DNA from 3 places in the Nitratireductor sp. OM-1 genome. Region 1 is predicted to be linked to each of the others. Evidence: riboswitches for the same ligand, from Rfam matches in the RefSeq annotation. Region 1 holds a riboswitch; each other region holds the start of a gene.

Region 1 (9,726 bases):
TGCTCCTGCAGATAGCCGCGCACGGCCTCATCCGCCGCCATCCTGCCCAGTGCGGTTGCGGTCGGCGTCGGCAGGGTGCGCGGATCGGCGGTGAAGATGTTGCGGCCGGTCGGCAACACATCGGTACGCCCCCGCGCCGGCGCGCCGGAGGGGCCGGGCGCGATGTGTCGGGCATCAAGTGCGGCCAGAAGCGCGTGCTTTTCGCTCTCCGCGCAGGCGCTGCGTTCAGGCCCTTCATCCATGCCGCTGCCCCGGCCATAGATGTGCAGCCCGTCCTTGATGGCGAAATCTTTCAGATCACAGAGCCAGGCATCGATCTGCATCAGCGCCGCATCCGTGTCGCCCGTGTCCTCAACGCCGGCATCACGGGTCAGACCGGTGCGCTCGGCGGTTTCCACGATCAGCTGCGCCAGCCGGTCGCGGCGGCGGCGGTCCAGCCCGTCGGCCTGCGCATATTCGTCCACCAGCCGTTCCAACTCCTGCTGGTCCTGCGAGAGCCCTGCGCCCGCCAGTGGCGGCGTCAGATGCCCAAGCGTCACAGCGCCGATCCGGCGCTTGGCCTGCGCCGCTTCACCCGGATTGCTGACGATGAAGGGATAGACCACCGGCAGCGCACCAGCCACGATCTCCGGAAAGCAGGTTTCCGTCAGCGCCACGGTCTTGCCCGGCAGCCATTCCAGCGTGCCATGCGCACCCACATGGATCAGCGCATGGGCATCGAGCCCCTCCCGCATCCAGTGGCCGAAGGCGACCAGCGCATGGCGCGGTGCAAGTGTCGGGTCATGATAGTCCACGCGTCGGTCTGCCGAGCGCCCGCGATCCGGCGCAAGCGCCACGGTGACATTGCCGAACCGCGCCGCGCGGAACGGAAAGACTCCATCTTCCGCATCGTCTTCCGCCGGCCCCCAGGTGGCGAGCAGCGTTTCGCGCGCCTCTTCGGGCAGCGCATCGAAGGCCACCCGGTATTCATCCAGCGAAAGCGCTTCCGAAACCTGCTCAAGCCGCTGCATCAGCGCCCTTGGCGTCTCCGGAACACCATCAACCGCATAACCCGCTTCATCAAGGTCATGCAGCATGGCGAGCACACTCGACGGCACGTCGAGACCCACCGCATAGCCGGTGCGCCCTGGCGCACTCGGATAATCCGGGATGAGAACGACAATGCGGCGTTCAGCCACCGGAGTGCCACCGAGCTTCAGAAAGGCGGCGATCCTTGCCGCAACCTGCCTTATGCGCGCCGGTTCCGGTCGGTTGCGCTGAACGCCGAAGGAAAGCCCTTCATCCAGCGCCGCCTCATCCTTGAAGGAAATGGCGCCAGCCATCAGCCGGCCATCGAGTTCCGGCAGCACCACATGCATGGCGAGGTCCGCAGGCGCGAGACCGCGCTGCCCTTCCTGCCACGCTTCGCGCCGCGTGGTGGCGGTGACCACCTGAAAAACCGGCACGCCAAAGCGGTCGAACAGCGTTTTTTCGCCGGGTTCCGCGCCGCTCGAAAAGGCCGTCGCGGTGATGAGCGCCTGCGGCTTCAACGCCTCCACGGCGTTGCGCACGAGATCGGCGGCAACCGGGTCACGCAGGCTGGAAACGAAAACGGGAACCGCACACAGCCCCTGTTCCTCAAGCGCCTCCACCAGCGCGTCGATGGGCGCAACATCGCTTGCCAGCAGCATGGAGCGATAAAAGAGGACCGGTACGACAGGCCTGTCGGCATTCGCACCGGCCGGGAAGAAGGATGGCTCAACAATGCCATGGCCCGGTGCATAGAAGCCGGCCTTGGCCACCGATTCCGCCTCCGGCGCTTCGATGTCCCGCCCCGCAAGGCGCGCCAGTTGCATGGTCAGCGCGCGCATATTGTCCGGTCCGCCTTCGCGGAAGCAGGCGAGCAGCGCCGCGCGCGCTTCCGGCGAAACGGTGGAGCGCTCGGCCAGGCGCGGGTCGTCCTGATGGCATTCGCCGGGAAGCAGCGCCAGCGCGATGCCCTTTTGCCGGGCCAGTGCTGAAAGCCGGTCGCAGCCATAGCGCCACCACTCATAGCCGCCCAGCACCCGCACCAGAATGACGCGGGCATGCGCTGCCGTGTTGTCGATCCACAGATCGACCGACATGGGGTGTCTCAGGTCGCGCAGCGCGGCAAGACGCAGCGCGGGCAGGGCCTCACGCTGCACCTGCCATGCAGAGGCAATCCCCGCCAGATCGCTGTCGGTGAACGACAGCGCCACCATGTCCGCCGGCGACTGCTGCAGATCGACAGGCTCGATCAGATCGTCGAGTGAGGCACTGGTGGTGGCGAGGATGTGCATCGGATCAGGCCGAGAGAAGGCTTTCGATACGCGCGCGGTCGATGCCCTTGAGGCCGATCACCACGAGCCGTGTCTCGGCGGCTTCGCCGGCCTTCCACGGGCGGTCATAGTGGTGCGAGACGCGCGGGCCGACCGCCTGCACCTGCAGACGCATGGGCTTGCCCTTCACATGCGCAAAGCCCTTGAGGCGCAGAACCTCGCCGGTTTCCACCGCCGCATTGACCCGCGCTTCCAGATCTTCCGGCCTGAGCACCGGCGGCAGGTCGACAACGAATGTGTCGAAATCGTCATGCTCATGGTCATGCGCATCGTCGTGATGCGTCTTGCGGTTCTCGATGTCGTCCTCGACGGCAAGCCCGAGACCCAGCAGCAGGGCAGGGTCCACCTTGCCATGCGCGCTCGGCACGATCTGCACATTGCGCGACAGATGCCCCGCAATCCGCGCGCGGGCGCGCCCGGCGGCCTCCTCATCCAGAAGATCGTTCTTCGACAGAACGATCAGGTCAGCGCAGGCCACCTGGTCGTCGAACACTTCTTCGATCGGATCATCATGGTCGAGCGAATCGTCGGCTGCGCGCTGTGCATCCAGCGCGTCCAAGTCAGCAGCCACCTGGCCGTCGGCAAGCGCCGGCCCGTCCACCACGGCAATAACGCCATCGACCGTCACGCGGTTCTTGATTGCCGGCCACTGAAAGGCCTGCACCAGCGGCTTTGGCAGCGCCAGACCGGACGTCTCGATCAGGATGTGATCGACCTTCGGCTCACGTGCGAGGATCTGGTCGAGCGCCGGCACGAAATCATCGGCAACCGTGCAGCAGATGCAGCCATTGGCCAGTTCGAGAACGTTTTCCTCGGGGCAATTGTCCAGCCCGCAGCTCTTCAGCACCTCGCCATCGATGCCGGCATCGCCGAACTCGTTGACGATGATCGCCAGCCGCTTGCCATGCGCGCCTTCCAGAACATTGCGGATCAGCGTCGTCTTGCCGGCGCCGAGAAAGCCGGTCACGACGGTGCAGGGAACCCGGTCGAAACTCGTGGTCATGGGATATCCTTCAGGTGATGGAGTGTGGAGAACGATAAGACGCGGGTGAGGGGCGCACGGGCCTTTTGCGGCCGCGTACTGGCAGAGACACCATGAATGGTCGGGAGAAGGCGCGCAGCGGCGCTGTCAGCAGTCACAATGCACACTCCTTGCCCGGGACACCCGCCAGGCGGTCAGGATTTCATTCGCAGACGGCAGGTTTCCTGGCTCACGGGTCGATGCGCTCTCCAGCCTTCCCAGGGCAAACCCCAGTGGCGTGTCAGGTGCGCTCTCCGCTTACAGTTGCGGGGACAGCTGCGGCATTGGGCAAGGCCCGCACCGCATTCCCTCTAAGGATCAAGACCTACCAATCAGGCCGACCATTGCGGTCATATTGACAGGTACTGATCCAAGCCCTCTCCATTGCGGGAGAAGGACCGTCTGCTGCGCATTTACGGCTCGCCCGCCACGTCTGTCAATGCGGGCAACAAAGCGTTTGCGGGGCGTGGCGATTCTTGTATGCTCCGCCCGCTGTCGGTTCCGCTGAAGCGGACCCAGAGGGAACGTGGTGCGGCGCAAAAGCGCCAAAACCACGGCTGCCCCCGCAACTGTAAGCGGAGAGCGTTTTCCTGATCGCCACTGAGGCATGACGCCTTGGGAAGGCTGGAAAGCGCATCGACCCGTGAGCCAGGAAACCTGCCGACGGCCTGAAAGAAGCACCGTAACCCTCGGGTGGAGGGGAAAGGACCGGACATGAACACGCGTTTCCTGCGCACTTTTTCCGCATTCGCTTTTGCATCGCTCTTCGCAACCAGCGCCCAGGCCCATCACGCCATGGACGGGCAGACGCCCACGACCCTTTACGAAGGGCTGGTTTCAGGGCTCGCCCATCCTGTGATCGGGCTCGATCATCTGGCCTTCATCGTCGCTGCCGGCCTGTTTGCCGCCGTCGCCGGCATGAGCCTTTTTGCGCCGCTTCTCTTTGTTGCCGGCTCGCTTGTCGGTGTTGGCCTGCACCTGATGCTGCTCGATCTTCCGGCAGCCGAAATCGTCATCGCGGCAAGCGTTCTTGCTGGCGGTTGGCTTCTGGCGCGCGGTCGGGCCGTGGAAAGCCACATGCTCGTCTTCGCCCTGTTCCTGGTGGTCGGCGTGTTCCATGGCTATGCCTTCGGCGAAGCCATTGTCGGCAGCGAACAGACGCCGCTCATCGCCTATCTCGCAGGCCTTGCCGCAATCCAGAGCGCCATCGCGCTTGGCGTCTATTTTCTCGTCCGCTCGCGCGGCTGGGCGGTTGAGGCCATGCAGCCCCGGCTTGCTGGCGCCGCCATTGTCGGTGTCGGCATAACCTTCCTTGCCGGACAACTTGTCGGCTGAGCCGGCGGATCTGACGATGCGTTCACTTCATTTCGTTCTGGGCGGCGCGCGCTCCGGCAAGAGCCGCCATGCCGAAACGCTGATCGAAGCCGCGCCCGCACCCTGGCACTACATCGCCACGGCCCAGGCCTTCGATGACGAAATGCGCGAGCGCATCGCCATTCACCGCGCGCGGCGCAAAGGGGCAGTGGCGGGGCCGGGGGAAGTAGCGGGGGCGTGGCAGACGCACGACGCCCCGCTCGACCTGCCGGGCGTGCTTCAAACCCTGCCGGCCCGCGAAACGGTTCTGGTCGATTGCCTCACCCTGTGGCTCAGCAATCTCATGCTCAACGACCATGCGCTAAAACCTGCCGCCGAGCGACTGCTTGCAGCTCTTGCCGCAAGAGAGGGAACCACAGTTCTCGTTTCCAATGAGGTCGGCTTCGGCATCGTGCCAGAAACCCCGCTCGGACGCCGTTTTCGCGATGAGGCGGGGTTCCTGAACCAGAAAGTCGCCGCCGTTGCCGACAGCGTCACGCTGGTGGTTGCCGGCCTGCCCATGAAAGTGAAGTGACATGCGAGAGATCGACGCAAACGAAGCCGAGCGCCACAAGGCAAAGATGGCCAAACGCAAGGCCGTTCAGGATGCCGAGGTGCGCGACAAGACGGTCGAGAAGGGGCTTCTGATCGTCAATACGGGGCCGGGCAAAGGCAAGTCCACCGCTGCCTTCGGTCTTGCGCTGCGCATGCTCGGCCATGGCCGCCGCGTCGGTGTCGTGCAGTTCATCAAGGGCGCATGGCATTGCGGTGAGAAGGATGCCTTCGCCGCCTTTGGCGATCAGGTCTCCTGGCACACGATGGGCGAGGGCTTCACTTGGGAAACACAGGATCTCGAGCGCGACATCGCCGCCGCCGAGCGGGCGTGGGGAAAGGCCGAGGAACTGATGGCCGATCCGACCATCGGTCTTGTCGTTCTCGACGAGCTGAACATCGCACTGCGCTACGACTATCTCGATCTTGAACGCGTCGTGACCACGCTGACCAACCGGCGCGACGACCTTCATGTGGTCGTGACCGGCCGCAACGCCAAGCCAGCACTCACCGAGGCCGCCGACCTCGTCACCGAAATGGGGCAGGTAAAACACCACTTCGCCGCTGGCGTGAAAGCGCAGAAGGGCATCGAGTTCTAGATCGCCTGCTTTGAGGTGGTGCGTGGTCGACAAGCTCACCATGAGGGAGGGAGAGACACAGCAACTGCGTCCTCCATGTTGATGAACAGGCTTGCCAGTCGCCACCTCCCTCATGGTGAGCTTGTCGAACCACGCACAACGCAGCTGCCAGAAGATCAGAGAGCGTGGCAAACGCGCCCCACGCCTTCGCCTCAATCCGCCAATCTCAGAAAGCCAGATGCCAGAGCCCGGCGGCAAGCGCCAAAAGCCCGATCAAAAGCCCGTCCGCAATCCGATAGAGCGTGAGCGCCCGGCGGATGTCGCCGGCATTGGCGGCGCGGCGGCCGCCATCGCCCATCACCGCATCATCCACCACCTCGCCGCCATAGCGGCGCGGGCCGGCAAGGGCGAGGCCCAGCGCGCCCGCCATCGCCGCTTCCGGCCAGCCGGCATTGGGCGAACGATGATGGCGCGCATCACGGCGCACCGCCCGCCATGCCGCTCCAGCCGAGGCGTCGCGCATGAAGAACGCAGCGGTAATGAAGAGAAACGCCGTCAGGCGCGAAGCGGGCAGGTTGATCAGATCGTCAAAACGCGCCGCCGCCCAGCCGAAATGAAGATGCCGCGCGGTCTTGTGGCCGATCATGGAATCGGCCGTGTTCGCAGCCTTGTAGAGCGCGCCGCCCGCCAGTCCGCCAACCGCCAGCCAGAACACCGGCGCAACCACGCCGTCGGAGCAGTTTTCGGCAAGGCTCTCGATGGCCGCGCGCGAAACCCCGGCCTCGTCGAGGCTTTCAGGATCGCGGCCAACGATCTGCGAAACCGCTTTTCGGCCTTCCGGAAGCCCGCCGGTGTCCAGCCCGTCCGCCACCGCTTTCACATGGCTTGCAAGGCTCCGCTGGGCGATCAGAGAACTGCCGGCAAGCGCGGCGACCAGCAGCCCGGCCCAGCCGGAAAGGGCCGTCTGGATCAACCAGCCGGCAAGACCTGCGAGCATCAGAATGACGACCAGCGAAAGCACGCCATTCAGGCGGCGCGCACCGGGCGAAAGGGTTTCAACATTGCATCGCGCGTCCGCCAGCGCGATAAGACGGCCAATCCAGGTGACGGGATGACCGATCAGGCGAAAGAGCCGCTGCGGATAACCGATGGCGAGCTCGACCAGCATGGATGAAAGGGCGATCAGAATGGACATCAGGCCTCGACTGGCTGACCGGGCGGCGGAGAAGGTAACCGATCACGGCGGCAGTCTCGTTCGGGCTTCGGCGCAGTTTCCAGACGCGCCGACGCCCTGGCTCGACCTGTCCACCGGCATCAACCCGCACCCCTATCCTGTTTCGCCCCTGCCTGCCAGCGCCGTCGAGCGCCTGCCCGAAGAAGCCGACATTGCCGCGCTGACCGCGCACGCGGCCCGGCATTACGGCGCGCCGTCTTCGGCAAACGTCATCGCCGCGCCCGGAACGCAGCTTCTTCTCCCGCTGGTCGCATCGCTTCTGGCACCCGGCCCGGCCCGCATTCTCGGCCCCACCTATGCCGAACACGCGCGCGCAGCCGCACTGGCCGGCCATGCGGTCGAAGAGGTGGAGAGCTTCGATGCGCTTCGTGGCGCGCGGCTCGCCGTGGTGGTCAATCCAAACAATCCCGACGGGCGGCTGATCGGTCGAAGTGACCTTCTGGATCTCGCCGCAAGCCTGCGCGCTGATGGCGGCGTTCTGGTGGTCGATGAGGCCTTCATGGATGTTGGCCCGCAGGCCGAGAGCCTCGCCGGCGATGTGGAAGCCGGCAACATCCTCGTGCTGCGCTCGTTCGGAAAGTTCTTCGGTCTCGCAGGCCTGCGCCTGGGGTTCGCGCTCACCTCCACTGAACGCGCCCAAAAACTCTCAGGCTGGCTCGGTCCGTGGGCTGTTGCAGGGCCGGCGCTCCACGCCGGGCTCGAGGCGCTTGCAGACCATAACTGGCAAAGCGCCATGCGCCAGAGGCTCGCGACGGAGCGCTTGCGTCTCGACGCGCTCTTCCACGAACAGGGTCTGACCATCGCCGGCGGAACGGATCTCTTCCGCTTCCTGCGCCATCCGCGCGCGGCGGATCTTTTCGATCATCTTGGCCGCAGCGGCATTCTCGTTCGGCGCTTCGCCGGACGGCCGGATTGCCTGCGCATCGGCCTGCCGGGCGATGATGAGGCTTTCGAACGCGTGCGCGCCGCTCTGCAAAGCCGGGACGGGGGAGGGGCATAATGCTTTATGTCTGCCCCGGCGCGCATCTACAGCGCATGCTCAAGGCCACCGGCGCACAGCACATGATTTCGCTCACCTCGAACGGCGAGCCCCCGGCTCTGGATGATGCCAGCGCCGTGCCGAACCGCCTGCACCTCGCCATGCACGACATCGCGGATCTGCGTCCCGGCCTCATCGCGCCGGAGCTCGATCATGTCGAACGCCTGCTCGATTTCGCACAGGACTGGGACTGGCGCTCGCCAATGGTCGTGCATTGCTATGCGGGCATCAGCCGCTCCACGGCCGCCGCCTATGTCATCGCCAACGCCTTCGCCCGCGAGATGGACGAATTCGCCCTTGCGCAGATGCTGCGCGAGCGCGCCCCGAGCGCCACGCCCAACCGGCGCATCGTCGCGCTGGGCGACCGGCTCCTTGAGCGCGAAGGCCGGATGATCCGCGCGATCCACCAGATCGGCCGTGGCGCAGAAGCTTTTGCGGGCGAGCCGTTTCACTACCCCGCCCGCTGAATGTGAAACAGGCCCCGTAGATCGCCGCGCGTCCATCCAAGGGGCCTGTCCGTGTCACAGCGGCTTATTCCGCCGGTGTCGTGCTCGGTATGGCGGGTGTCTCCCAGCCATGGTCGCTCAGATCAGCGATGGTCTCACCGCTATCGTGCCAGCCCTGTATCTCCGCCTCGCTCGCCCGTGGCGAGAAAAGCCCCGTATAGGCATAGACGAGCCCGATCACCGGTGAGAGCCAGCAGGCAAAGGCGAGCGGAATGTAGAGCAGGTTCTCCAGATGCCCGTCCGAGACGCCGAGCGCCAGCGCGCTGATGACGAATGCGCCGCCAGCATTCCACGGAACCAGCGGCGAAATCAGCGTACCGCCTTCCTCGATCGCCCGCGACAGGTTGAGCGTGGAATAGCCCATGCCACGATAGACCGGCGCATACATGCGGCCGGGCAGCGCGATGGAAAGATAGGGATCGCCCGCCACCAGATTGGTCGCCATGGAGGTGCCGACGGCGGCCGTCTGGATGCCGGCGAAGCTCTTCACCTTCATCATGATGGCGCGGATGATCGTCTCCAGGCAGCCGGTCTTCTCCAGAGCCCCGCCAAAGCCGAGCGCGATCAGCACCAGTGAGATCGTCCACATCATCGACTGGATGCCGCCGCGATTGAGCAGCGAGTCGATTTCGCTCACACCCGTGTCGATCTTGTAGCCGCTATTGGCGTAGGTGAAGACATCATGCAGCCCGACGCCCTGCACGAGCATCGCCGTCAGGCCGCCAGCCAGAACGCCTGCAAACAGAGAGGGGATAGGCGGCATGCGCTTCACGGCCAGCGCGATCACCAGAATGGCCGGCAGAAGCAGCCAGGGCGAGATCACGAAATTGTCCTGCAGCGACGAGGTGATCGCGTTGATCTTGTCAAAGGATGCACCACCGGACTCGATCAGCGCATAGCCGGCGAAAAGGTAGATACCGAGCGCAATCAGCATGGAGGGAATGGTGGTCGGCATCATGTTCTTGATGTGCGAGAACACGTCGACGCCCGTCACCGCCGGGGCAAGGTTCGTCGTGTCGGAGAGCGGCGAAACCTTGTCGCCGAAGAACGCGCCGGAAACCACCGCGCCTGCCGTCCAGTAGACGGGTATGCCGAACCCCGCAC
Region 2 (9,726 bases), on a different replicon from region 1:
GCTCATCAAGAACGAGAAGCCGTGGCTGCTGCACCAGCGCCCGCGCGACGAGCACACGCTGCCGTTCGCCGCCCGAAAGCGTGCGGAACGCGCGCTCCTGCATCGCCGTCAGCCCAAGCAATTCGAGCGCTGCCGCGATCAGTGCGTGATCATGCGCCGTGTCTGCTTCCAGAAGCCGCTTGTGTGCGGAGCGCCCCATGGCCACCACGTCGCGCACGGTCAGCGGAAATTCCGCCGGCATGTCCTGCAACACCGCGCCCACATTGCGCGCCACCCACTCGGTCGGCTGCCGCCAGGCGTCCTCGCCATCGACGAAAACCGAGCCGGACGACGGCCGGTTGATTCGATAGATTGTGCGCAGAAGGCTCGATTTTCCGGCGCCGTTCGGCCCCAAAAGAGCGACCATCTCGCCCTTTCGAACGCTGATCGACACATCATCGACAAGCACCCGGTCGCCCGCGCGAAACGTGACCGAGCGCAGGTCGAGCGTTCCCGGTTCCATGCTCATCGCGCACCGCCCAGCGCGCGCGCATCGCGCCGCAGCAGCCAGATGAAGAACGGCCCGCCCACCAGCGCGGTGACGATGCCCACCGGCAGCTCCAGCGGCGCGATGACCGTGCGCGCCACAAGGTCCGCGCCAATGGTGAAACTCGCCCCCAGTAGCGCCACCGCCGGCAATGCCCGGCGATGATCCGCGCCGACAAGGAAGCGCACGATGTGCGGCATGATGAGCCCGACAAAGCCGATCACACCAGACACCGCCACCGTGATGCCGGTGAGCGCTGCCGCCAACACGAACATGCTCTGGCGAAAGCGCTGCACATTGAGGCCGAGCGCCACCGCGCTTTCGTCGCCGGCCATCAGGAGGTTCAGCCGGCGCGCCTGCACCAGCATCACGCCAAGCCCGAGCGCAAGGGCGGCAAGCGGTATGGGAATGAGCTTCCATTGCGCCGTACCGAAACCGCCCAGCGTCCAGAACAGGACGCGGGAGGCAAGCTGCGGGTCCGGCGATGTCAGCACGATCAGGCTCGTCAGCGCGCTCAGAATGGCGCTCATCGCCACGCCGGCGAGCACAAGCCGTGTCGGGGTCATCTGGCCGCCGGTCCGCGCCACCCAGAACACCACGAACAGCGTGACGAGCCCGCCCAGAAAGGCCGAGATATGCAGCGTGAACGCGCCAAACCCCAGAAGCCCCCAGCGCATCACCACCACAGCACCGGTGGCTGCACCGGACGAAACGCCCAGAATGCCCGGCCCCGCCAGTGGGTTGCGAACGATGGACTGGATCGTCATGCCCGTCACGCCAAGGCTCGCCCCGACAAGAGCCGCAAGGAAGACGCGCGGCATGCGCGTCTGAACGACGATGGTTTCGTAAGCCGTACGCCAGTCCGGTTCGACCAACGCGTCGCCGAACACGAGATTGGCGAGAATGGCGAGCGCCGTGCCGCCAGGGATATGCACCGAGCCAAGCATCAGCCCGGCAAGAGAGACGCCGAGAAGCAGCGCAACCATCAGGACGATGACCAGCGCATAGCCGGTAACGCCACGCCGCGACGCCCCACCCTCAAGACCATGCTGCACGGCCCCGCCCCGCGCGGGCGGCGCGGACTGGAGAATGGCGATCAGCGCTTCATGGCTGTTCGCCTTTTCCTTTCTGAAGGCCGGTGCATGCATCGTGAGAAACCGTATCTAAGCCGGTTACTTTTCGATCCGGTCGGGATGGAATGCCCGTGCGAGCTTTTCCACCGCATCGATGGAGCTCGGCCCCGGCTGTCCCCAGACGGAATCAATGGTGACGATTTTCTCGCCCGCAATGCCGGGCACGTTCTCCACCGTCGGGTTGGCTTTCAGGATCTCGATGCGCGCCTGGCCCAGCTCGCCAGCCGGATCGCCAACCACCTGACCACCGGCCGTGCCCGAATAATAGACAACGATGTATTCAGGCGCGCGTTCGGCGATCTGCTCCCAGGAAACCTGGCCATAGCGGTTTGCCACATCACCAAAGATATTCGCCCCGCCGGCCCGCTCAACCACATGCGAAAGCATGGTGTTTCCGAGCACGGCGCGCGGTGCGGATTCGCCGCCATTGAAGATGAACACCGGCATGGCCTCAACGCCATCGAGCTTTGCTTCCACCTCGGAAAGGCGCTCCTCGATGTCGGCGATCAAAGCCTCGCCGCGCTCGCGCACGCCGAAGATTGCCGACATGGAGCGGATCTCCGCATAAAGCTCTTCAAACCCGAACTTGCCGAGATTGCAGCCCTCGGTGTTGAGGCGGGTTTTCATGCCCAGATCGTGAAGCTGATCGCGCGTGTGGCGGCTTTCGCTGAACCCGTCCGGATAGCCGGCATAAACGAAATCGGCCTCCGCCTCGATGAGCTGTTCGGTGGTGGCGACCAGCGGCGAAAGCACGGGAACCGTGTTGTACGCCGCCTCGTATTGGGGGCTGATCTTGAGGTTCGCCATATAGGAGGTGCCGGCCATGCGGTCTTCCAGACCAAGCGCCAGCATCATCTCCGTGGCGTTGTTGCTCAGCGTCACCGCCCGCGCCGGCGGCGCCTCATAGGTGGTGGTGTAGCCGCAATTCTCATCCGTGTAGGGAAAGCCCGCCTCATCGGCAAAGGCGGGCGCAGACACCAGAACGAAACCTGCGACCGCAAGCCCGCGCAGACCGATTAATCGCGACATCAATTCACTCCTTCTATGGCCGGCCTGCCGCCGGCGCTTTCAACTGGGGATGGGGTTTGGTCTGGCTGGCCGAGCGCTGGCATGACCTCCGCTGCAAACAGTTCCATGCCGGCCAGCGCCACATCGTTGGCGATCAGGCCGTTGGCGCTGAACAGGCAGCGAATGCTGTTCGCGCCGGTCTCCGCCGAGAGCGCGCGCAATTGCGCAAGGCAATCCTCGGGCGTTCCCGCGATGGTGAAATCCGCCAGCATGGCGGCGCGATCACGCGGCGCAGGCGGCTGCATTCCACGTTCCAGCGCCCGTGCTACGCGCCGTGCATTGAGCTTTTCCAGAAGCGCATCGCCCCGCTCCATGGCCTCTGCCCGGGTCGGCGCGATCATCACGTAACGCGACAGCGATGAGGCAACGAGCGGCGCGCGCGACCCGCCATGGCGATCAAGTGCTGCATGAAACACGGGCAATTGCCGTGCTTCATTGGGTTCGAGGCTTAGGAGAAGCGGAAAACCGTTTCTGGCGGCGATGTCGACCGTCTCTTCCGAGACGCCGGCGACATAGATCGGCGGATGAGGCTTTTGCACCGGCGGCGGCCCGACGGAGACGTTGGAAAAACGCCACGGCCTGCCATCCGCCGAACAATGTGGCTTCGTCCAGGCGTCGATCATGATCCTCAACGCTTCGGCAAACCGCCTTGATGCGTCATCGCGCGAAATCTCGAGCGCGGTGAATGTGCCGGGCTCGGTGCCGCGCCCGATCCCCACATCCACGCGCCCGCCGCTCTGAAAATCGAGCTGCGCGATCTGCTCGGCAAGCAGCAGCGGATGATAGAGCGGCAAAACGAGGATCGACGTGCCGAACCGCAGCCTCTCCGTCCGCGCCAGCACCTCCGCGCCAAGCAGAAGCGTGGACGGATAGGGCAGCGTTTCGCGACCGAAATGAAACTCATTGAACCAGATGCCGCCGAAACCAAGCGCGTCCGCCCGTTCGACAAGACGCATCAGCGCCCGGTGGTCGCCAAGCGCGCCTTCGCGGGCAAAGCCTGCCAGATCAACGCGCATGGCGGGTCTCGCGGTCAGGCGTGACGCTGCCCGGGATCAGTCGAATGAATTCGGCCTGCGCCGAAGGAAATCGGGAAACGGATCGGAGACGTGACGTCCCGATAGACGGACTCGTTGCCGGCAAAGCGCCTGCATGCATTCTGGGCCTCCTGCCGGCGCACCTCGTCCGGCGTTCATGGTCTATGCATGAGGCAGGTCTCCTGACTCGCGGCTCGAACGTTCGGTCCGCCTTCCCGGCTTTCGCCAGTGGCATTGGAAAGAACTTGCCGCTTACAGTTGCGAGGGCAGTCCCGGAATTGGTCTGTCTGGCAGACCGCACCGGGTTCCCTTTTCATCCGCGAAAGGCGGAACCGCATGCGGCGGCGACCCTATCCGCGAAGGAACCGCGACGCAACCGCGAAAGGCGTTTGCGCGAAAGAACGGCCGACGCGCAGCTGACTTGCCGCAACACGCAACGGTTCGCCAAGGCCACCATTCGCGCAAGCGATGAGGAGAGCGCCTTGACCGTGGCTTGCCCGGCAGCACGTGAAGTCGACCTATCTCGCCTTCGAGAAGTTCTACAAACTGCTCTAGCAACCGGAGGTCGCCTTCAGCCCCCGGCGAAATTCACACCGCCGGGCTGCGGGGCGAAGCGGACAAGCCGACTGTCCGTAACGCCGGCCTGACGATGCGGCAGCGCTTCATGGTAGGCCGGGTCGCGCATCATCTGCGCAAACGCGCCGACCGATGGATATTCGGCAATGAAGCAGATGTCCCACGCCTCTGCCTGCGGGCCGATCAGCATCAGCTCGAAACCGCCCCGCCAGACGATGCGCCCGCCCAGCCGTTCCAGAACGGGCGCGCTGATCCGGCTGTATTCCGCATAGGCGTCCCGACCGCTTGCCACCCGGCCATCCGGATAATCCGCCCGCTCACGCAGCTTGATGAGATTGAGCATCTGGACCGGCCCCGGCCGTGCATCCGCCCGAAACGCCTCCCAGATATCCTTGGTAAAACCGGTGTAACGCGTCATCTGCTTCACCTTCCCTGATAGACGGGCGTACGCCGTTCGATCCATACGTCGAGCCCTTCATGCACATCTGCCGTCGCGCACATGCGGGCAAACTGTTCGCGCTCGATCAGAAGCCCCTCTTCAATCGTCGTGTTAATGCCCCGCGTCACGGCCGAGATGATCCGGGTGGCCGCCAGTGGCGAATGCTGCAGGATGCGCTCCGCCAGCTCAAACGCCGCAGGAAGCAGATCTTCCGCAGGCACCACCCTGTTCACCAGCCCCAGCTCATGGGCGCGCTGCGGCCCGAACGTATCTCCCGTCAGGAGCAGTTCCAGAGCGCGCTTTCGCCCGGCCAGTCGCGGCAGGCGCTGCGTGCCGCCAAATGTCGGCGGAATGCCGATATTGATCTCCGGTTTCGCGAAAATTGCCTGGTCGGAGGCAACCGCCAGATGCACCGCTTCGGTGATCTCGCAGCCGCCTCCGAAGGCGATGCCATTGACCGCTGCGATCACCGGCTTGGGAAACGCCTCGAAGCGCGCCGTCATCTGCTGGCCGCGACGACAGAAGGCGCGCACCGCTTCTTCTGCGCCCTGCCTTATGCTCTCGGCGAATTCATGAATGTCTCCGCCAGCCGAAAACGCCCGATCCCCCGCCCCTGTCACCACCACCGCGCCGATTGCCTCATCCGCCTCGATCTCATCGAGCAGCGACAGCAGCCGGTCATTGGTCGCGTAATTCAGAGCGTTCAGTTTCGACGGACGGTTCAGCGTCAGAAGCGCGACACGCCCCTTCCTTTCGCAAAGCACGGTGTTCTGCATTTTCCTGCCTCTCCAGTTGAATTGACAGAAAGGCTAGGACCGGGCACGCTGCATGGAAACTCACTGGTTAGTATACATGGTTGCGCGCATCCGATGGACACGAAACAGCAGAAGCCCAAACCAGCCCGCGAACGGGTCGTCGATGCAGCAAGCAAGCTGTTCTATCGGGAAGGGATTCGCGCCGTCAGCGTCGATGCCGTTGCAGAGGAAGCGGGCGTAACCAAGAAGACCTTCTACTATCATTTCAGGAGCAAGGATGACCTGGTCGCCGAGTATCTCAGTTCCCGCGACCAGCCAAATCTCGATCTGTTCGAAAGCTGGTTCAGGAGTGCTGAAGGCGATGTGGCCGACCGGGTTGAGGCGATCTTCACGGGCGTCGCCCGATCCGCGCGCCATCCCGCATGGCGCGGCTGCGGCTTCCTGCGCACCGCAGCCGAGCTGGCCAATCTGCCGGGACACCCAGCCATGGTGATCGGCGCGAGCCACAAGAAGAAATTCGAGAACTGGCTTTCAGGCGAACTCGCCGAAAGCGGGATCGACAATCCTGCGGCGATCGCCCGCCAGATTGTGGTTCTGCTCGACGGCGTATTCTCAACGCTTCTGGTGCACCGCGACGCAGACTATGCAGAAGCCGCCGGACAGGCCGCCAGAACGCTGATCCATTCGTCATACCCGACACAGAGCACGGCAGCCTGACCGAGGCCCCGCCCGCACAACGGGCTTTGGAAAACCCGTGCCTTCTGAACGGGTCAAAGCGCGGTGCCGGGCTGCCCCCGCTCGGCACATGCGCCGGCGACTGCCTCGAACGGCAGCAGGATCGATCCGAAACGGCTTGGAAACGCCCGCGCCGCCTCGAACATGGCGAGATCCCGCCAGGGTTCAGGAAAAGTGACCGCTTCTCCCGCCAGAAGGCGGCGCAGCAGACCGGCAATCTCGCCGACGCCGGCGCAGGTCTCTCCAGTGGCATGGCGCACGACGATGGCGGTAGACGCCATGCCGAGTGTGCAGGCGCGCGTGCGCCATCCAAGCGCGCCAATCGCATCGCCCCGCCACTGCACATCAAGCGTTACCGTGCTGCCGCAGGTGCGGCTCGTCCGGGTGATTGAGGCATCCGCCGGGACAAGCCGCCTGTCATTGCGAACCCCGGCGCCCAGATCCCGCAGGCCGCGCTGATAGAGCGCGGCCAGGTCCGCATCGGCGCTCATTCGACGCCGTCATCCTTCATCTGCCGGCCGAGAACCGACAGAAAGGTCAGCGCAAAATAAAGCCCGCGCCGCACATCCTCATTGCCGGCCACGCGCAGCAGGCCGAGAAGGGATGGCACCTGGGCCTGTGCGGTCTGTGTCGCGGCATAGCGCGCGGCATTGCCGACGTTCCACGCAGCGCCCACGCTTTCCTCATAGGCCTTCATCAGTTTCTGCACCATCGCGTCGTCGAACATGTCGACGCCGTCGGATGCAAGCGATGCGAGATCGACCAGATTGTGAAGACGGCGCCCCTGCAGGAGCGGTGCAAGCTTCTCGAGAAGCTCCGCGAGCCCGCGCTCGGTGGCTTCATCCATTGCGGCGAGCGCCTTCGGTGCTCCGGCAGCGGCTTCCGGCGTGTCCATGACTGTATCGTTCATTGTTTTCCTCCGGATGCCGATGTCAGATGATGCCGCGCGCGACGGACCAGTAGATCCCGCGATTGAAGGCCTTGCGGAGCAGTCCCCCGACCTTGGTCGGCGGGGTGGGATGCACGTCCTCGTCATAGTCGTACCAGAGCGGCATGCCGGCCTCGAGGCCCATCTGCGCCACGGCCTGAACCTTGCCGTCATAGGCATCGACCGTGCGGCCAAGCCGGATGTCGCCGGCGATGTTGTTGGCGATCACCGGGCACTGGTTGTGACAGGAACCGCCGGCCTTGGAGATCGGCAGATCGACCGTGTCACCCATGATGTAGGCGTTGGGGTGGCCTTCGAGCTGCAGCGTCTGGCGGTCGGTGGGCAGCCAGCCCTCATTGTTCGGAGCCTGCGAAATGCCGCTTTCCAGAACCGCATCGACCGCGCGGATCGGCGGCGTGCACATGAGAAGATCGAACGCCTCTTCACCGCCCTCTTCCGAGTGGGCGATCTTCTTGCCCGCGTCCACGGAGTCCAGCGTGAAGCCGCGCTGATACTTGATGCCCTTGGCTTCAAACACCGGTGGCAGCACCTCACACACCTCCTGCTGCAGGAACAGGCAGTTGCGCAGAAGCTGCGAAACGGTTGGATAGGTGTAGACGATTTCGCACTGCTCGCGCACGCCCTTGCGGCGCAGATATTCATCCACCATCAGCGTGGTTTCCATCGGCGCGATGCCGCACTGATGCGGCACATTCGGCGTCTTCGGGAAGTTGACGGTGATGAAGATGCGCCCCTTCTCGAAATTGCGCAGCTTCTCGGCAAGCTGGCGCGCGGGGCCGTACTGATAGAAATAGTCGCCGCCTTCCTTGAGGCCCGGAATGCGCTCGGGTGCGGGCAGGCAGCCCGTCGAAACGACGATGTAGTCGTAGCCAATCGTCTTGCCGCTCTGCGTCTTCACGGAGGAGCCCGCAAAGTCAAAATGCACCACCTTGTCCACCTCGAACGTGATCTCGGGGCGCAGGAGCGTGCGCTGTTTGCGCCGTAACTCGCCCTCGAAGAACATGTCGAAGGCGACATACATGAAGGCTGGCTTGTAGTAGTGCCATGGGGAATCGGACAGGAGCGTGACCTTGATTTCTCCCCGCGCGATTTCGGGATACATCTTGGCGACGATGCTGTTGGCCGTCATCGTGCCACCGATGCCGCCTCCCACGATAAGTATATGTTTGGTCAACGCTAACCTCCCTGCTTTCACTTAGCTGGCGCAGATATCTTGATCCGTCATCTCAGAGGATTAGCATGCAGGAGAAAGGCAGCGCCGGCGGATGTTTCCAGAATGGAAAGGTTCGATATGGCGGGGGAAACGCGCATGCAGGAAACGGAAATCCGCCAGGTCGTTCAGGCCCAGATCATCGAATGTCTCAACCGTTTTTATGCGATTGAGACTGGTTTGTGGGGCGGTCCTTTGGATGCTTTGATTGTTCGTACGATCATCACGGGGAAGATTGAGGGTCGATTTTACGATCTATCTTCGCTTTCGATGACGTTGGGTCTTCCGCTTTCGACGACGCACCGGAAGATCCTTGAGCTTGAGGCTTCTGGATTTCTGGAGCGAGTGCGCAGCGGGCGTTCGACGCATCTTGTCCCGACGCGCCGGAGCTGCGTTGAGCTGGACAAGAGTTTCGAGGAGATGGTTTCGACGCTTCAGCGTCTTTACCGGGGTGGTCCGGGGCTTGGTGAGGACAGGCGCGGTTCAGCGTCCCGGGAGCGCCTCTGAGCGACGGGGCAACGCATGTCAGGTGTGCCCGCGCCTTTGGGTTTCTGGGAAGCCGGGCGGTTTCTGGGAATCTGGTCGGTTTTCTGGAGCGTTAGAACGCAAAAAACCCCGCGGCGTGTGCAGCGGGGTTTGTTCGTTGATTTGGTTGCGGGGGCAGGATTTGAACCTGCGACCTTCAGGTTATGAGCCTGACGAGCTACCGGGCTGCTCCACCCCGCGTCAACTTTTGTGTTCTTTTTGCATGCCAAAAGGCCGCGTTTGCGGCCTTTTGTTTTTGGTTTGTGTCGAGAAGCTTACATGCGATTTGCAGACCTGGCAGCGACCTACTCTCCCGCGTCTTAAGACGAAGTACCATCGGCGCTGGGGCGTTTCACGGCCGTGTTCGGAAAGGGAACGGGTGCAGCCGCCCCGCCATGACCACCAGGTCGGCAAAGCGCATGTAATCGAGAAGCTGGTTGGCCTTTTGGCCAGTATTTTGTCGCTCTTGATGAGCATAAGCAATGAGAATGATTCAAGCCTATCGAGTTATTAGTACCGGTAAGCTCCATGCGTTGCCGCACTTCCACACCCGGCCTATCAACGTGGTGGTCTCCCACGACTCTCAGGGAATACTCGTTTCCAGGTCGGTTTCCCGCTTAGATGCCTTCAGCGGTTATCCGTTCCGTATATAGCTACCCTGCTATGCGGCTGGCGCCACAACAGGTCCACCAGAGATACGTCCATCCCGGTCCTCTCGTACTAGGGACAGATCCTGTCAATATTCCTACACCCACGGCAGATAGGGACCGAACTGT
Region 3 (9,726 bases), on a different replicon from region 1:
GCGACCAGTTCCTCCGGATCGATGGTGAAGGCGTTGGGATTGCCACGCGCGGCCGGCTCGTCCTCAATGACGATTTCGCCAAAAACGTTCCTGCCGCCACCGGCTTCGATCATGTCGTGCCAGCCAGAGCCCGGCGTGACCGTCACCAGCGGGCGCTTCTCCTCCAGATAAACCGGCACCGGCTCGACGCCCTCAAGCCGCTCGGCCAGAAGCGCTTTGTAATCCTCATAATAGGCAGCGAGATCGGCCGCCCGCTCTTCGCGACCGAAGAGTTTGCCCATCAGCTTGACGTTCTCGACATGCTTGAGCGTATCCCAGGAGGTTACGACCAGAACCGGAATTCCGAATGGCTCAAGCTGGCGCGCCGCCTCCTCGTAAACGCCGTTGCGCGGCAGAATGACGAGATCCGGCTTCTTGGCGATGATGGCCTCGTAATTGGGCTCGCTCTGCCCCTGGCCCACCACGTCGTCGGGGCCGAATTCCGGCCAGTAGGCAGGATCGCGATAGGTGCTGGCGCCGGTGCCAACCACCTGCTCGATGGCGCCGATGGCGCGCGCGAATTCAACCGAATAGCGGTTGAAGATCACAGCGCGCTTGACGGGCAGGTCGACATCGACCTGACGCCCGACATCATCGGTAATGGTTTCTGCGAAAGCGGATTGGGAGAGTGACAGCGCGACAATGGCAGCGCCGAGAACGGACTTGAACAACATGATCACCTCGATCGACACGGGGCGCCGGGAGGTGCGTGAAAGAGCGCCCGCATCGACCGAATGCGCCGCAGGGCGTCCTTGCACCCCGCGAGACCGGTCTACGCTACCCTCTTGCCGGACACCTCGCCGACAATTGCGTTTGCGCCAAGGCCGGTCTCCTGGCTCGCGGCTCAAGCGTTCGAATATCCCTTCCCGGCCGACTGACCAGTGGATCGATACCGAACTCGCCGCCTACAGTTGCGAGGGCAGCCGCAGACTGGGACGAACCCGTCCTGCGTTCCCGTTTCATCCGACGTTGCGGAACCGTGGCGCGCAATCGTTAACCTGATCGGACCTGCAAGGCCAACCGTTTTCCTCCCCGCCGCTACCATTACCTGTTTAAAGTCCCGCGAAGCCGCTGTTTGCGACCGGTCGGCTCATAGGCGAAATCGGCGACAACGCGTCCCCCAAGCAGGTGCTCTTCAATGATGCGGTCTATCGCATCCTCATTCACGCCACCGTAATAGGCGCCTTCGGGAAATACCTGAAGAACCGGCGCGAGATTGCAGGGGCCGAGACAGGTTGCTTTCGCAGTCATGGTGCCATCCCCCGTGTTGCGCAGGTTCAGTTCCTTCTGCCGGTTGCGCAAATGACACCACAGAACGTCCGCCCCGGCGGCGTTGCACGCCCCGCCCTCACACACCAGAACCCGTCTTTTCTGCGCCGGCACCAGAGAGCCTTCCCGTACCGGAGTTTCAGCGGGAGGAACGGCCGGCTCCTGAGCAATATCGCCGATGAGACCGCCAAGAAGCCGTTCAAAATGTGCGCTGCGGGCAATGTCGGATGCTATGCGGATGGGGGGCCAGCCGCCGGATGTTTCGGCTTGCCAGCGCCGGAGCGATTTCGACAGCCAGTTCCGGAAGCTCGGCTCCATCGGAAGCAGGAGCGGGACAATCACGATCTCAGAATGATGTTCTGCCCGCAGCTCCAGAAGTGCGGACCGCAAGGACGGCGTCCCCTGTTCGGAGAAGCAGTACTGCACCGCCGTCACACCTTCAAAACCTGCGGCCATTTCAGCGAGGCGCGCCATCTCGCCATGAGGTGCAGCAGCAAAAGCCGACTTTGCAAGAAGCAGGATCGCGCGGCTTCCCTGCCCTTCGTTCAATAATGCACTCGTATCCACTGCCATTCCTCGAGCTGATGCGACCGGGAACGGCAGGGAGATCGCGCGTCGGAACCGGATATTCCGAAGCACGCGCTCCTGTGGCATATCCCGACCACGGAACTTCACACGATCAGGCAGGTCTCCTGGCTTGCGGCTCATCACAGCTTCACCCGTCTTCCCGGCATAACGCCAGTGACATGATCGGCAAAGCAGCTCGTCGCTCACAGTTGCGGGTCAGCTCCGGATTTGAACCGGATTCCCTCTTAGCCGCCGACCGAGACAGGTCTGCCGACGGAACCTTGACCGCTTCGAAAAGTATACGCAGACCCGCGCCTGTCAACCTTCTGCCCGCCGACCCGCACGCGCACGCGGACCAACTCCGGAACAGAATTTCCCGACAACTAAAATAGAGAGGCACATCACCTCTCAGACAAGACGTAAAGACATAAACATTTCTTTATATCATTCTTGACTTTCCGCCGCATCGCGAGGAATCTGGGCGCGTCGTGGTTCTCGAACCTGCCTTCAGGCGGATTCGGGCTAAGAGGGAAGCCGGTTCAAATCCGGCGCTGCCCCCGCAACTGTCAGCGGCGAGCCGAAATCCATTCAAGTCACTGGACAGACGTCCGGGAAGACGGATCAAGGCCGAGACCCGTGAGCCAGGAGACCTGCCATGACGAAACAACGTCAACGGGCGGGGTGTCCGGTGTTCGTCATGCGGCGGCCGTTCAGGCCGCGGTCTGCGTACGCCCCCCCCTGCCCCAAACAGCATCGGGTGTGCCATGTCTGAACGTTCAATTCCTGTCTCCACGCTCGGCGTGCCGCGTATCGGCCGCCGCCGAGAACTGAAACTCGCCCTTGAAAGCCATTGGTCCGGCAAAAGCAGCGCAGAAACCCTTCTCCAGACTGCAAGGGAACTCAGGGCCGAGAACTGGAAGGAGCAGCGCGATCGTGGCGTTGCAATCATCCCTTCCAATGATTTCTCACTCTACGATCAGGTGCTGGACACCAGTGTGATGGTCGGCGCGGTTCCGGCAGACTATGGCTGGCAGGGTGGCCCGGTGCCGCTTGACGTCTATTTCGCAATGGCGCGCGGCAGCCAGGGCTTCAGGGATGCAGGATGCGAGCACCCCGGGCACCCCGGCCACTCCGGCGGCCACAAAGCGCAGGAAATGACCAAATGGTTCGACACCAATTACCACTACATGGTGCCGGAATTCACCGACGACCAGGTCTTCGCCCTCTCCTCCACCAAGCCGCTGGATGAGTTTCTTGAAGCAAAAGCGCTCGGCATCCATACCCGGCCCGTACTCCTTGGTCCGATCACCTTCCTCAAACTCGGCAAGTCCAGCGATGCAGGCTACGATCCGCTTGCGCTTCTGCCCCGCCTGCTGCCTGTTTATGAAGAACTGCTTCGCAAGCTGAAGGAGGCCGGAGCGGACTGGGTACAGATTGATGAGCCGGCCCTCATCACCGACCTCATTCCCAACGAACAGGATGCCTATCGGCTTGCCTATCAGAAGCTTGCAGCCGCTGCCCCAGATCGCCGGATCATGCTTGCAACCTATTTCGGCGGGCTCGGCGGCAATCTGGAAACCGCGCTTTCCCTGCCTGTGGCCGGCCTTCACCTGGACCTCGTTCGCGCGCCGGAGCAACTCGACGCGGTGCTCGCCGCTGCGCGGCCGGATCTGGTTCTTTCGCTTGGCGTGATCAACGGCCGCAACATCTGGCGCGCTGATCTGGCTTCCCTCGCAGACAGGCTCGGGCCCGTCGTCAAGGCGCGCGGCGCAGCGATGGTCCAGCTCGCTCCGTCCTGCTCGCTGCTCCATGTCCCCATCGATCTGGAACTGGAAACCACGCTCGACGCCGACCTGCGCTCCTGGCTTGCATTCGCCCTGCAGAAAATGGACGAGCTTCATGTGCTCTCCGATGTTCTGTCCGGGAACGGAGCAGACGTTGCCGGAGCCCTGAAAGCAGCAGCCGATGCCGTCGCCGCGCGGCACGCCTCACCCAAGGTCAGCGACCCTCTGGTTCAGGGCCGCATGGCGCGGATCAACGACGAGATGAAGACGCGCGGCGCCACGTTTGTCGAGCGCCAGAAGCTGCAGGCTACCCGGCTAGGCCTGCCCGCCTTTCCGACCACCACGATCGGCTCCTTCCCGCAGACGCCAGAGGTTCGCAAGGCAAGAGCCGCACATGCACGCGGCGAGCTTAGCTTTGTCGACTACGACACGTTCCTGAAGAAGGAAACCGAAGCGACGATTCGCTGGCAGGAGGACGTCGGCCTCGATGTGCTGGTCCATGGCGAGTTCGAGCGCAACGACATGGTTCAGTATTTCGGCGAGCAACTTTCCGGCTTCGCCTTCACCCAGCACGCCTGGGTGCAAAGCTATGGATCGCGCTATGTCAGACCGCCGGTTATCTACGGCGACGTATCCAGGCCCACTCCGATGACCGTTTCGTGGTGGCAATATGCCCAGTCGCTGACGGACAGGCCGGTCAAGGGCATGCTGACTGGCCCTGTGACCATTCTCAACTGGTCTTTCGTGCGCGACGACATTCCGCGTAGCGAGACCTGCCGGCAGATCGCGCTTGCCATTCGCGACGAGGTCCGTGACCTTGAGGCAGCGGGTGCGCGCATTATCCAGATCGACGAAGCGGCCCTGCGCGAAGGCCTGCCGCTACGCCATGCGGACTGGAAGCACTATCTCGACTGGGCAGTGGAGAGCTTCCGCATTTCGGCCAGTGGGGTTTCGGATGAAACCCAGATTCACACCCATATGTGCTATTCGGAGTTCAACGACATAATCGACGCCATCGCCGCCATGGACGCGGATGTGATCTCCATCGAGACATCGCGCTCGAGGATGGAATTGCTCGATGCCTTCAAGACCTTCAAATATCCCAATGAGATCGGACCAGGCGTCTACGACATCCACTCGCCGCGCGTCCCCGAAATCGGTGAGATGACTGCGCTGCTTTCGCTGGCGCGCCAGCGCCTTGCCGGGGAGCAGATCTGGGTCAATCCGGACTGCGGCCTGAAGACCCGCAAATGGGACGAAGTGCGTCCCGCCCTGGTCAACATGGTTGCCGCCGCCCGCACGATGCGCACCGAAAACGCAAGCGCCTGACACCTGTAAACGCCGCCGGCTCTCAAGGCCGGCGGCGCACCGGACTTAGGGGCAGGCCATATTAACAGGCCCTGCCCCTAAGCCCCGATGGCACTCTCATAGCGCTCGGCCACCATCTCCCAGTTGACGAGACCTTCCAGAAAAGCATCGACATATCTGGGACGCAGATTGCGGTAATCGATGTAGTTGGAGTGTTCCCAGACATCACAGGTCAACAATGCCGACTTGCCTTCTGTCAGCGGCGTGTCGGCATTGCCCGTCTTGGCAATGCCAAGCTTCTCGCCATCAAAAACGAGCCATGCCCATCCGCTTCCGAACTGCGCAATGCAGGCCGCCTTGAACTCTTCCTTGAAACGGTCAACCGACCCGAAATCGGCAATCAGGTGCTTTTCGAGATTCCCCGGAACCGCGCCGCCGCCACCGGCCTTCATGCCAAGCCAGAAATGGCTGTGGTTCCAGTGCTGGCCAGCCTGATTGAACAGGCCGCTTTCGGCCGGCTTGTTGGCGCTCGTCAAAATGACCTCTTCAAGGCTCATGTCCCGATAGGGGCTGTCTGCCGTTAACGCGTTGAGCTTGTCGACATAGGCCTTGTGGTGCCTGCCGTGATGGAATTCGAGGGTCTCTGCGGACATGTAAGGCGCAAGCGCGTCCATTGCGTATGGAAGTTCTGGAAGCTGAAACAAAAGTTCGATCCTTTGTGCGGAGATCTGATCGTGGGATCACGAAAGCGGGCAGTGCGGGCAGTTGTCCCGCGCAAGTTCGGCATGTCGGGCAATGCGAAAAACGCTGAATGCAGCGTTGCGAACCGGCTCGACGATGCGATCAAGTTCCCCTGGCGGCGCATGGCGTTCGTTGAGGCGCACCGTCAATTCAGCCAGCGCGTTGCGCAGATTCCGGACGCATGAAATGCGCAGTTCGAGCGGCGAGGCCGGGTTCTGCGCCACCGCGAGAAGGCGCTCATAGGCGCGCCGGCAATAGGCCTCCGCTTCAGCGTTCTCACCAAGAGCCCGCGCCAGTTCGGCGAGATTGTGGCAGGAAACATTGTAGATAATCGGCGCCGGCCGCGCGTCGTGCTCCGCCGCGACCGCATCAAGCAAGCGTTCAGCCTCTGAGAGCGCCGCCTCATAGCATTTGCGCGCAGATGCGGTATCGCCTCCCCTGTAAAGAGCATTGGCTTCTTCGGTGAGGGTGCGCCAGCGCAGGTCGAAAGTCGGCCCGAGAGACGCTGGCGGCACCGCCCGGGAAGCCGGACCATTGATGTGTGGCTTCATGTCATGCGCCCTCACGCAATCTGCCGAACAGAAAGGCAATGAGCGCACGCGAAAACACCCCATCCGGAGCGAGCGGAACTGAAGAAAAATCAAGGACGGGCGGCCTGCCCCAGATGGTATGCATGGGTTGTGTTCCTTTGACTATTGCTGAGAGTTCGAACCTGATTGCGGCGAGAAACTCCGTCCGGCCCGAAAAGAACGGCTCGCAATTGGGTCATCGGGGCATGTCACCGCCAGAGCCCGCGCGCCGGGCGCACCCGCCGCTGCAGGCGTCGCGTGCTTTTTCAGGCTTTGACCTGCGAAGACGGATCACGACATCAACCCCGGCGATCTCGTAGCCAGCCGGAGCAGCCGGAAGCGCGCTGAAACAGACCGCGCCGGGTTCCACGTCCAGCACCCGGTCCTCAGCCTCCACGTAGAAATGGTGGTGATCGCCCGGATCCGTGTCGAAATGCATACGCTCGCCATTCATGCCGATCTTGCGGATCAGCCCGGCATCGGCAAACTGGTTGAGCGTGTTGTAGACAGTGGCGAGCGATAAAGCGGTACCGCCGGCACGCGCATCCCGATGCAGGTCATCGGCGGTAACATGGCGATGTCGGCCGGTGGAAAACAGCAGGGCGGCAAGCGCGATACGCTGCCGCGTGGGACGTAACCCGCCCGCTTTCAGCATGTCCTGGACCTCGTGACGCGCACTGCCCGTCCGCTCACGGGCCGCTCGCATCCTCTCCAAGGTTTCTTCCGGGATCTGAAGCATCAGGACGCCCCTTCCCCGGATCGAAATGACGGCCGGACCGGTTTTGCCGAACGCTCGCGTCTGATCCGCACGACGACATCCACACTCACAAGCTCATAGCCAAGCGGCGGAGGCGGAAGGTCATCAAGGGCGATAGCATTCATGGGAACATCCATCAGATGATCCTCGTCTTCCGCATAGAAGTGGTGGTGATGGTCGAGCTTCGTGTCGAAGTAACTCGTCGCTCCATAGACCGGCACCCGCCTCACGAGGCCCACTTCGCTGAAGCGGCGCAGGCTGTTGTAAACGCAGCTGATGGAGCCGGGCGCCCCCACGCCCAACAGTTCCCGATGAAGCCCTTCGACCGACACATGCCTGCCACCGCACCCAAACAGGAGATCGACAAGCGCCATCCGCTGCCGTGTCGCGCGAAGACCCGCCTGCCTGAGAAGTGCGCGGGCAGCGGCATCGTCCGGTGCTTCCGCATTGCCTTCCCCCTGCCATGCCATGCCGACTGAACCAGCCACCACAATCTTCTCCTGAATATTTCAGTTGCAATTCATTCGCATTTGCATAGTGTCTGCGATCGTCCCGGACGTCAATTGCATTTGCGAATGATTTGCAATTGTGAGGCAGATTTTCAGTGCGGTGCATCGCCATCGCAAACCAAACTCGACAGGAGAGTTGCATGTTCAACAAAATGAGGCGGTCTTTACTGGCCGCATTGGCCGCAACCGCGCTGGGGGCCATGAACCTCGCCACAACGGCAAGCGCTGAAGAAAAGATCGACGTGGTCGCAACCACGGGCATGATCGCCGACGCTGCCCGCCAGGTGGGCGGCGACCTGGTGAACGTGAAGGCACTGATGGGACCGGGTGTGGACCCGCACGCCTATCGCCAGACCCGCACGGACATCTCCGCCATGACCAATGCAGACCTGGTGCTCTGGCACGGTCTCTTCCTGGAAGCGCAGATGCAGGACTTCATGCATGACCTTTCAGAGAAGCGAAATGTGGTCGCCGTTGCCGAAGGCCTGCCCAGGAACATGCTCCTCTCGCATGACGATTATGACGACAAGTTCGACCCGCATGTGTGGATGAACCCAAATCTCTGGTCCAAGGTCGTCATCTCCGTTCGTGATGCGCTGGCCGAGACCAATCCCGAACAGGCTGACGCCTTCAAGGCGAATGCCGCAAAGCACCTGGATGACGTGGCGCAGCTCGCCAACTATTCGACCAAGGTTCTCTCCTCCGTCCCCGCAGAAAGCCGCGTCCTCCTGACCGCGCATGACGCGTTCAACTATTTCGGTTCCGCTTACGGTTTCGAAGTGATGGGCATTCAGGGCATTTCGACAGAGAGTGAGGCCGGTCTCAACCGCATCGCCGAACTGGTCGATCTGCTCGTTGATCGCGATATCGGCGCGGTGTTCGTCGAATCATCCGTATCCGACCGCAACATCCGCGCACTCATCGAAGGCGCGGCCGCCAAGGGTCACGACGTCGTCATCGGCGGCGAACTGTTTTCCGATGCGATGGGGCCGGATGGCACCTATGAGGGCACTTACATCGGCATGATCGACCACAACACGACGATCATCACCCGCGCCCTCAGCGGCGAGGCCCCAGAGCGCGGAATGGCTGACAGGCTTGCAGTGGGCAGCTGACCGCAGCCCCCCGGAAGAGCGCCCTCGCTGGCGCTCTTCCGTATTTTCCGGATTCCATAAGCGGGGCCAGCCCCGCAGTTTAAAAGGCAACAAGACATGAGTGAAGCAGCGGTGGAACTGGTCTCCCCAGGCGGCCAGACAACCAATCCCCACGGTTCAGTGGAGACCCCATTGGCCGTGCAGGGCGTCACCGTATCCTATGGCGAGAAGCCCGCAGTATTCTCGGTCGACGCTTCGATTCCGGCCGAGAGCATGACCGCGATCATCGGGCCGAACGGTGCAGGAAAGTCCACACTTCTGAAAGCCGTTCTTGGCATCGTTCCGCGCCTTTCAGGCAGCGTAACGGTGTTTGGCGAGCCCTTCACCAGAGCCCGGCACCGTGTCGCCTATGTACCGCAGCGCGCTTCCGTCGACTGGGATTTCCCCACCCGGGTGATCGATGTGGTCATGATGGGGCTGTTTCGCGAACTGGGTCCGCTCAAACTCGTCCGCCGGGAACATCACAAGACCGCGCTGGCCTGCCTGGAACGGGTCGGCATGGTGGATTTCGCACACCGGCAGATCGGCCAGCTCTCCGGCGGACAGCAGCAGCGCGTCTTTCTTGCCCGCGCCCTGGCCCAGAACGCCGATCTCTACCTTCTGGACGAGCCCTTCGCCGGCGTGGATGCGGCTACCGAAAGAGCGATCATCGATGTCTTGAAATCGCTCAAGGCCGACAAGCGCACCGTCGTCTGCGTACACCATGATCTGGCGACCGTTGCGGACTATTTCGATCATGTTCTGCTGATCAATGTCCGCAAGATGGCTGAAGGACCGGTCGCCACAACCTTCACCGGCGAGAACCTCCAGAAAACCTATGGTGGACGCCTGGCAACCGCGCATATCGATCAACTGAATCTTTCGGCAGCCTAGTCCCATGTCGAGCAATTTCATCAACGCCCTGCTATTGCAGTCCGGTTATAACGCCGCACTCGTCGCCATCGGAGCGACGCTGCTCGGGATCGCCGCCGGGAGCGGCGGGACCTTTCTTTTCCTGCGCAAGCGCGCGCTGGTCAGTGACGCCGTCGC

What was found. A riboswitch is a leader RNA that binds a small molecule or an ion and turns the genes downstream of it on or off. The one in region 1 is predicted to bind cobalamin.
Region 2: it holds a riboswitch for cobalamin, as region 1 does, so the genes downstream of both, DEJ54_RS06215 (LLM class flavin-dependent oxidoreductase) here and DEJ54_RS22705 (HupE/UreJ family protein) in region 1, are expected to answer to the same signal.
Region 3: it holds a riboswitch for cobalamin, as region 1 does, so the genes downstream of both, metE (5-methyltetrahydropteroyltriglutamate--homocysteine S-methyltransferase) here and DEJ54_RS22705 (HupE/UreJ family protein) in region 1, are expected to answer to the same signal.

Annotation. Positions count from the first base shown of each region.
Region 1 is NZ_CP029209.1:770,668-780,393, forward strand. Features, by position in the region: gene cobN (cobaltochelatase subunit CobN) at 1-2,300, opposite strand, end outside; gene cobW (cobalamin biosynthesis protein CobW) at 2,305-3,342, opposite strand; cobalamin riboswitch at 3,518-3,721, opposite strand; cobalamin riboswitch at 3,840-4,040, shown strand; gene DEJ54_RS22705 (HupE/UreJ family protein) at 4,075-4,695, shown strand; gene cobU (bifunctional adenosylcobinamide kinase/adenosylcobinamide-phosphate guanylyltransferase) at 4,712-5,248, shown strand; gene cobO (cob(I)yrinic acid a,c-diamide adenosyltransferase) at 5,250-5,864, shown strand; gene cbiB (adenosylcobinamide-phosphate synthase CbiB) at 6,070-7,038, opposite strand; gene cobD (threonine-phosphate decarboxylase CobD) at 7,031-8,077, shown strand; gene DEJ54_RS22730 (tyrosine phosphatase family protein) at 8,077-8,583, shown strand; gene nhaC (Na+/H+ antiporter NhaC) at 8,648-9,726, opposite strand, start outside.
Region 2 is NZ_CP029208.1:1,295,506-1,305,231, reverse strand. Features, by position in the region: gene DEJ54_RS06230 (ABC transporter ATP-binding protein) at 1-508, opposite strand, end outside; gene DEJ54_RS06225 (iron ABC transporter permease) at 505-1,674, opposite strand; gene DEJ54_RS06220 (ABC transporter substrate-binding protein) at 1,699-2,688, opposite strand; gene DEJ54_RS06215 (LLM class flavin-dependent oxidoreductase) at 2,688-3,743, opposite strand; cobalamin riboswitch at 3,916-4,113, opposite strand; gene DEJ54_RS06210 (DUF1330 domain-containing protein) at 4,333-4,755, opposite strand; gene DEJ54_RS06205 (crotonase/enoyl-CoA hydratase family protein) at 4,761-5,552, opposite strand; gene DEJ54_RS06200 (TetR/AcrR family transcriptional regulator) at 5,646-6,248, shown strand; gene DEJ54_RS06195 (iron-sulfur cluster assembly scaffold protein) at 6,302-6,757, opposite strand; gene DEJ54_RS06190 (DUF1641 domain-containing protein) at 6,754-7,176, opposite strand; gene DEJ54_RS06185 (FAD/NAD(P)-binding oxidoreductase) at 7,199-8,389, opposite strand; gene DEJ54_RS06180 (hypothetical protein) at 8,492-8,932, shown strand; tRNA gene DEJ54_RS06175 (tRNA-Met) at 9,075-9,151, opposite strand; rRNA gene rrf (5S ribosomal RNA) at 9,243-9,357, opposite strand; rRNA gene DEJ54_RS06165 (23S ribosomal RNA) at 9,439-9,726, opposite strand, start outside.
Region 3 is NZ_CP029208.1:49,760-59,485, forward strand. Features, by position in the region: gene DEJ54_RS00235 (ABC transporter substrate-binding protein) at 1-713, opposite strand, end outside; cobalamin riboswitch at 844-1,036, opposite strand; gene DEJ54_RS00240 ((2Fe-2S) ferredoxin domain-containing protein) at 1,084-1,875, opposite strand; cobalamin riboswitch at 1,973-2,174, opposite strand; cobalamin riboswitch at 2,348-2,548, shown strand; gene metE (5-methyltetrahydropteroyltriglutamate--homocysteine S-methyltransferase) at 2,640-4,988, shown strand; gene DEJ54_RS00250 (superoxide dismutase) at 5,066-5,680, opposite strand; gene DEJ54_RS00255 (DUF2753 family protein) at 5,708-6,259, opposite strand; gene irrA (iron response transcriptional regulator IrrA) at 6,474-7,016, opposite strand; gene irrA (iron response transcriptional regulator IrrA) at 7,016-7,522, opposite strand; gene DEJ54_RS00270 (metal ABC transporter solute-binding protein, Zn/Mn family) at 7,684-8,658, shown strand; gene DEJ54_RS00275 (metal ABC transporter ATP-binding protein) at 8,755-9,570, shown strand; gene DEJ54_RS00280 (metal ABC transporter permease) at 9,575-9,726, shown strand, end outside.